2 regions of the Aceticella sp. 75b-Ac genome follow, and region 2 is predicted to be linked to the other one. Evidence: riboswitches for the same ligand, from Rfam matches in the RefSeq annotation. Region 2 holds a riboswitch; the other holds the start of a gene.

Evidence for each region. A riboswitch is a leader RNA that binds a small molecule or an ion and turns the genes downstream of it on or off. The one in region 2 is predicted to bind S-adenosylmethionine.
Region 1: another riboswitch for S-adenosylmethionine. It lies ahead of AC0LWJ_RS06895 (homocysteine S-methyltransferase family protein); the one in region 2 lies ahead of metK (methionine adenosyltransferase).

The regions. Positions count from the first base shown of each region.
Region 1 covers NZ_CM190971.1:1,304,621-1,308,074, reverse strand. Annotated here, with positions in the region: gene AC0LWJ_RS06910 (phosphodiester glycosidase family protein) at 1-354, shown strand, start outside; gene AC0LWJ_RS06905 (hypothetical protein) at 365-1,384, shown strand; gene AC0LWJ_RS06900 (hypothetical protein) at 1,416-1,670, opposite strand; SAM riboswitch class I at 1,784-1,878, shown strand; gene AC0LWJ_RS06895 (homocysteine S-methyltransferase family protein) at 1,931-3,454, shown strand, end outside.
Region 2 covers NZ_CM190971.1:1,020,215-1,023,668, forward strand. Annotated here, with positions in the region: gene AC0LWJ_RS05395 (hypothetical protein) at 1-137, opposite strand, end outside; gene metK (methionine adenosyltransferase) at 387-1,577, opposite strand; SAM riboswitch class I at 1,638-1,741, opposite strand; gene AC0LWJ_RS05405 (peroxiredoxin) at 1,849-2,511, opposite strand; gene AC0LWJ_RS05410 (rubrerythrin family protein) at 2,553-3,056, opposite strand; tRNA gene AC0LWJ_RS05415 (tRNA-Tyr) at 3,294-3,378, opposite strand; tRNA gene AC0LWJ_RS05420 (tRNA-Val) at 3,405-3,454, opposite strand, start outside.

The DNA of each region.
Region 1 (3,454 bases), 280 kb from region 2:
GAGATAAATAAAATGGCAATAAAAGAGGCAGTTAGTTTTAGACCGCCATTGATAGTAAATGGTAAACCTATGATAAAAAACGGAGATGGAGGTTGGGGTATTGCTCCAAGAACAGCTATAGGTCAAAGAAGAGACGGAACGGTTATATTTTTAGTCATTGATGGAAGGGCAATAAGCAGCTTAGGAGCAACTTTAAAAGACGTACAAAATATAATGCTCGATTATGGAGCATACAATGCTGCAAATCTTGATGGCGGGTCATCAACGACAATGTATTTTAAAGGCAAGGTTATAAACAATCCATCTAATCCACTTGGAGAAAGAACCGTACCAACAATATTTTTTGCGAAATGAAGTGATAACGATGAAGAAACTTAAAAAAATTTTTATATGGTTTATAATTCCTATTTTAATTGAAATGGGTGTTTTGTATTATATCAACGATTATTTTTTATCATCAACAGATACGATACAGATAAAAAAAGTTGCTGATGAAGATATTTCATTAAGAAAAAAGATCCAGCTTAATTTGCCATTTGATGCAAAAGATATTAAAGCATCATATGATGGAGGTTTTATCTCATATATCTTGAATAATGAACTAATAATTGTTGATACAAATACCTCTCGAATTAAAAAAACAATAGACATAAATGGTGAAACAATTGATTACTATACATGGCTGACCGACAGGAACAGATTGCTTTATTATTGCAAGGCAAATTATCATGGTAAGGAAGCCATACAAATTAAGGCATATGACCTTGATACTAATAATGATATTAAAGTTGATAAATTAATATATGTACCAAAAGGCAGTTGTATAACCAATGTAACATTATCTCCATTGACGAATATGATTTATATAAATATAGTGGACAAACAGGGAGATAGCATGTTATACCGTGTTGATATAATGGGTAAAATTGTTGAATTAAGATTGCCTGTTAAGCGAATAGTCAGAATGTATGAGACGCAAAGAAATGATAACCTGGTATATGAATCATCAAATAATGTAATTCGTGTAATAAAAAATGGCAGTGGATATACCCTTGTGAGTGGAGGTTACTATCTAATAGGTGTAGACAGCAATGATTATGTTTATTTAGGAAAGCTAAAGAACAATAAAATAACAGAAATTTATTATGGTTCACTTGAGGAAAAAATGAAATACTGGTGTCATTTAGCTGTGAAAGAACCTGTAGATTGTCATAATACTATTATAATGCTTAGAAGTGGTAATATATACAATGTTATAGGTAATAAAGATTTAAAAGATGTTAAAACAGATAAAATTTTAAGCGCCTACGGGAAGATAATAGGAGTCAATAAAAATTATATAATTTATAAAGAAAACAATAAGGTTATTTTGAGATTAGATTAAAAACAAGGCTGGTATATTGCCAGCCTTGTTTTTAATGCTCATGTTTATGTTCAGGATGTTCGTGTTCGTGTTTTTCTACTTTTTCCGGCTCATGTGCGTGCTCATGGGTATGGGTCGTAGCCGAATGGGTATGTTCATGTTCGTGAATTGTATTATCATCATGTTTGTGGGGATGTGAATGATGAACCTCCGGGTGCGTATGTTCATGTTCGTGTTTTATTTTTTCTTCCATTTTAAATGCACCTCCTATTATTTTTTCTTTTGTTCTATTTTTAAGTCCTAACATAATTATAGACTTATTTTAATAATTCGTCAATAATTTTTCCAATGCATGGAATATTTTATTGACAAAAGAATAAATAAAATGTATTATATTATTCATTAAGTAAATATAACTATCTCTTATCAAGAGTAGCTGAGGGACTGGCCCAATGAAGCTCGGCAACCGGATTTTGCGGTGCTAATTCCAGCAGCATATCGCTGAAAGATGAGAGGAATATGGTATCTCTTCTTTTGGTGAAGAGATTTTTTATTAGGAGGAAACAGATGGATATATTTCAGAAGCCTTTAAATAACGTGGTTATTTTTGATGGAGCAATGGGAACACAGCTTCAGGAAAAGGGTTTGAAAACAGGTGAGTGTCCTGAATATTTAAACATATCCCAACCGGAAATGATATATAATATACATCTTTCATATCTTGAAGCAGGTGCTGATATAATAGAAACAAATACCTTTGGAGCAAACAGAATAAAGCTTAAAGCTTATAACATGTCGGAGGATGCATCCCTTATAATAGCGAAGGCAGTATCAATTGCCAAAAGAGCTTCTAATGGGAAGCCTGTTGCATTGTCAATAGGACCTATAGGGGAATTGATGAAACCCTATGGTGAATTAACATTTGAAGAAGCATACGATGTCTTTAAAGAAGTTGCAATTGCCGGCGAGGTTTCAGGTGCTGATATTGCCCTTATAGAAACGATGTCAGATATACTTGAAGCAAAAGCAGCGATACTGGCAGTCAAAGAAAATACCAATCTTAAAATTATATGTACAATGACATTTCAGGAAGATGGAAGGACATTAATGGGTTCAGACCCTGTAACTGCAATTATTAGCCTTCAAGGGCTTTCACTTGATGCTGTAGGTGTAAATTGTTCAACTGGTCCTGATAAAATGATTGATGTTGTAAGAAAAATGTCAAAGGTTGCCCATATACCGATAATTGCCCAGCCAAATGCGGGTATGCCGTATATAAAAGATGGAAAAACTGTTTATAATGTTTCTCCTGAGGAATTTGCTAAGTATTCGAAAAAACTCATAGAAAACGGTGCATCTATAGTGGGTGGCTGCTGTGGAACCACTCCGGAGCATATAAAAAAATTAAAGGAATATGTGAAGGATATTAAGCCTTTAAAAAATACAAACATATATACAGCCGTTTCGTCAAATACAAAAACGGTTTTTATAGGTGGCAGTAATCCTATATGTATTATAGGTGAGCGTATTAATCCAACAGGCAAGAAAAAATTAAGTGCTGCTATAAAAGAAGGAGATATTAATTTAGTGTTAGAAGAAGCCATTGCACAGCAAAAGGCAGGTTCTAATGTGCTTGATGTTAATATAGGGGTTCCCGGCATAAATGAAGAAAAAATGATGCCTTTAATTGTTTCAGAGATACAAAATGTATCAGATCTTCCTCTGCAGATAGACAGCAATGATATAAAAGCAATAGAAAAGGCGGTAAGGATTATAAGAGGTAAACCTATAATTAACTCTGTAAATGCACAGGAAAAAAGTTTAAGAGAAGTCTTGCCTATCGTGAAAAAATACGGAACATGTGTAATAGGATTGGCAATGGGTAATGAAGGGCTTCCCAAAAATGCTGAGGATAGGCTTGAAAATGCAAAGAAAATAATCAAAGCGGCTCTAAAGATTGGTATACCAAAAGAAGATATTATAATAGATTGTATTGCATTAACGGTATCGTCTGAGCAAACTGCCGCAATGGAAACATTAAAAGCCATAAAATTAATAAAAAGTGAATTACATGTAAATACAACCATTGGG
Region 2 (3,454 bases):
TTCAATATAGATTTTACCGCATTTTTTATTATCACACTTTCTCCTTTTATATCTATTAATTCGGTGCCACTTCCATATCCATCAATATATACAGGTAAGATAGCAAGAAATACAATAGGTATATTTTTATCTATCATCTTCGTTTCTCCTCCATTTATCAAACGTATGTTCTTATAATAATATAATATAGAAAATATTAACGGAGGTCAAGCAAATTTTTTTGCAAAAATACTTTTATTTAAAATATTTTTGTATTATAATATTTATAGCGAAGCGTTAATATATTTTCTGACCTGTTCAAAAAATATATTTCAAATAAGAACAGGTCTTAAAACGGCATAAAGAAATAAAATAAAATGCCGTAAAGCCCGGGGTTAACCCGGGCTTTAAAATTGACCTGCAAGTTTCTTTAATATTTCCACTTTATCTGTTTTTTCCCATGGAACATCGCCAACTACATTTCCAAAATGTCCATATGCTGCAACCTGTCTGTATATAGGTCTTCTTAGATTCAAATCCCTTATTATTGCGGCAGCTCTCAAATCAAATACCTTCTTAACGATGTCTGAAATTTCTTCGTCAGTTATCTTGCCTGTTCCGAATGTGTCAATGTTTACCTCAAGGGGTGTTGCAACACCTATTGCATATGCCAACTGTACTTCGCATTTATCCGCAAGTCCTGCCGCAACTATATTCTTTGCAACATATCTTGCGGCGTATGTGGCAGACCTGTCAACCTTTGTCGGGTCCTTTCCTGAAAAAGCCCCGCCACCATGTCTTGCATATCCGCCATATGTGTCTACAATTATTTTTCTTCCCGTAAGTCCGCTATCACCTTGTGGACCGCCAATAACAAACCTTCCTGTCGGATTTACAAATATTTTTGTTTTATTATCCATTATTTTTTCTGGAATCACGGGCTTTATTACATGTTCCATAATATCTCTTTCAATTTTATCATGGTCAATATCCGGTGAATGTTGTGTTGATACAACAACGGAATCAACCCTGATTGGCATGTCATCTTTATATTCTATGGTAACCTGTGTTTTACCATCAGGTCTCAAATATTTCAACGTACCATTTTTCCTCACCTCTGCAAGTCTTCTTGCAAGCTTGTGTGCAAGGGATATTGGAAGTGGCATAAGTTCAGGTGTTTCATTGCAAGCATAACCAAACATCATTCCCTGGTCTCCTGCCCCTATTTCTTCTATATTACTATTTGTATATTCACCTTTTTTGGCTTCTAATGCCTTATCAACACCAAGGGCTATATCCGGCGATTGTTCCTTAATAGATGTCAGCACAGCACATGTTTCGGCATCAAAGCCGTATTTCGCCCTTGTATATCCAATATCTCCTATTACTTTTCTGGCTATTTTGGGTATGTCCACATAGCATTTTGCTGATATTTCCCCAATAATCAGCACCATTCCTGTTGTAATAGCTGTTTCACAAGCTATCCTTGCATATGGATCCTCTTTTAGAATTTCATCTACTATTGCATCGGATATCTGATCACATATCTTATCGGGATGTCCTTCTGTAACTGATTCAGATGTAAAAAACTTGTGCATTTCTTAATATTTCCTCCTTTAAAACAAAATAAAACCTCTTCCAAAAGAAGAGGATCACTTCCCTCATCTTCCAGAAGCATGCTTCTGAGAGAATTAGCACCTTGTCAGTATTGACAGGTTGCTGGGCTTCATAGGGCTCTTCCCTCCACCTCTCTTGATAAGAGCTTTTTATTAAATTCTTATAATTAATATAGCATAGTATATTTAAGATGTCAAATTTTTTTAAAAATAGAACATGTGTAAAATTAAATTCACACATGTTCTATTTAGCTTAGTTCAGGCTTTTGTATGCAAACCACCAATCAAATGCTTCTACTTCTTTATTCTTAATCTTTTCATTTATCAATTTTACATTTTCCTCGGTATTTGCAGGGGGTATAATTACCTTGTCCTTTATCAAATAATTATTGGGCCACTTTTCCGGCATTGCAACATTATTTTCATCTGCAACCTGAAGTGCTTTTATAACCCTTAATATTTCGTCAACATTTCTGCCGGTTTCCTGCGGATAATACATGATAAGCCTTATCACTGCATTATTATCTACTATAAAAACTGCTCTTACTGTATTTGTACCTTTTCCGGGATGAATCATCCCGAGCTGATTTGATGTTCTCCCCAATTCATCAGCTATAACAGGGAAAGGTATTACAACATTTAATTTTTCTTTTATCCATTCTACCCATTTTATATGAGCAAATACCTGGTCTACAGATAATCCTATTAATTCTGTATTCAAAGCTTTAAATTCTTCGGCTTTTCTTGCAAATTCAACAAACTCTGTTGTGCAGACCGGTGTAAAATCTCCCGGATGACTGAATAAAACAAACCATTTGCCTGCATAATCTTCCGGAATACGCTTTTTGCCATGTGTTGTCATAACCTCAATTGACGGGAACTTTTCTCCTAATAGCCTCATTTTTGCCTCTTCCATTTACATTTCCTCCTTTTATTGTTTTATTTATGTAAAATAATTTAGAATGCAACAAACTTATTTCCTGGAACGCCGCATATCGGACATTTATCAGGAAGTACATCAATAGTAGTATACCCACATACAGGACAAATATAAACCTTAGAAAGCTTTATGTCTTCATCCTTCAAAACAGCATTTCTAGCATCATCGTACATTTTAATATGTAGCTTTTCTGCTTCGATTGCATAATAAATACTTCTTTTGGCACCCTTTTCTCTTTGAAGTTCTGCAACTGCATTATATGCAGGATACATTTCTTCAACTTCAAATGTTTCACCTGCGACTGCTTTCTCAAGATTTTCTGCAGTATTGCCAACCTCTCCAAGTTCTTTTAAATGATTTGTTGCATGTACTCTTTCGGCATATGAAATAGCCCTGAAAAGTTTTGCTATATTGGGTTTATTTTCTTTTTCTGCAACATCTGCAAATATTTGATACTTCATATGTGCTTGGCTTTCACCTGCATATGCATCACTTAAATTCTTTTTTGTCATTTCCTTCATTTTAAATCTTCCTCCTTTTTTATTTCATGTGTCAAATATTAGAGTAAACACATGTAATTACTTTGTTATTTTTAAACATAATCAAAGAAATCAAATAAAAATAAATTTGTTTTATGTTTTATTATATAATAATTATCTTTACTTAATAATAATTATACCTCATGAATTTTCTTTGTCAATAGTTTTATTGAATTTTTACAATAATATAACAAAAAAAGACCTACATGGTCTTACATATGGTGGAGGGAGATGGATTCGAACCATCGAAGGCTGCGCCAACAGATTTACAGTCTGCCCCCTTTAGCCCCTTGGGTATCCCTCCATATGATTTATATTTATTTATAAAAATGGTGGTCGCAATAGGGCTCGAACCTATGACCCCCTGCTTGTAAGGCAGG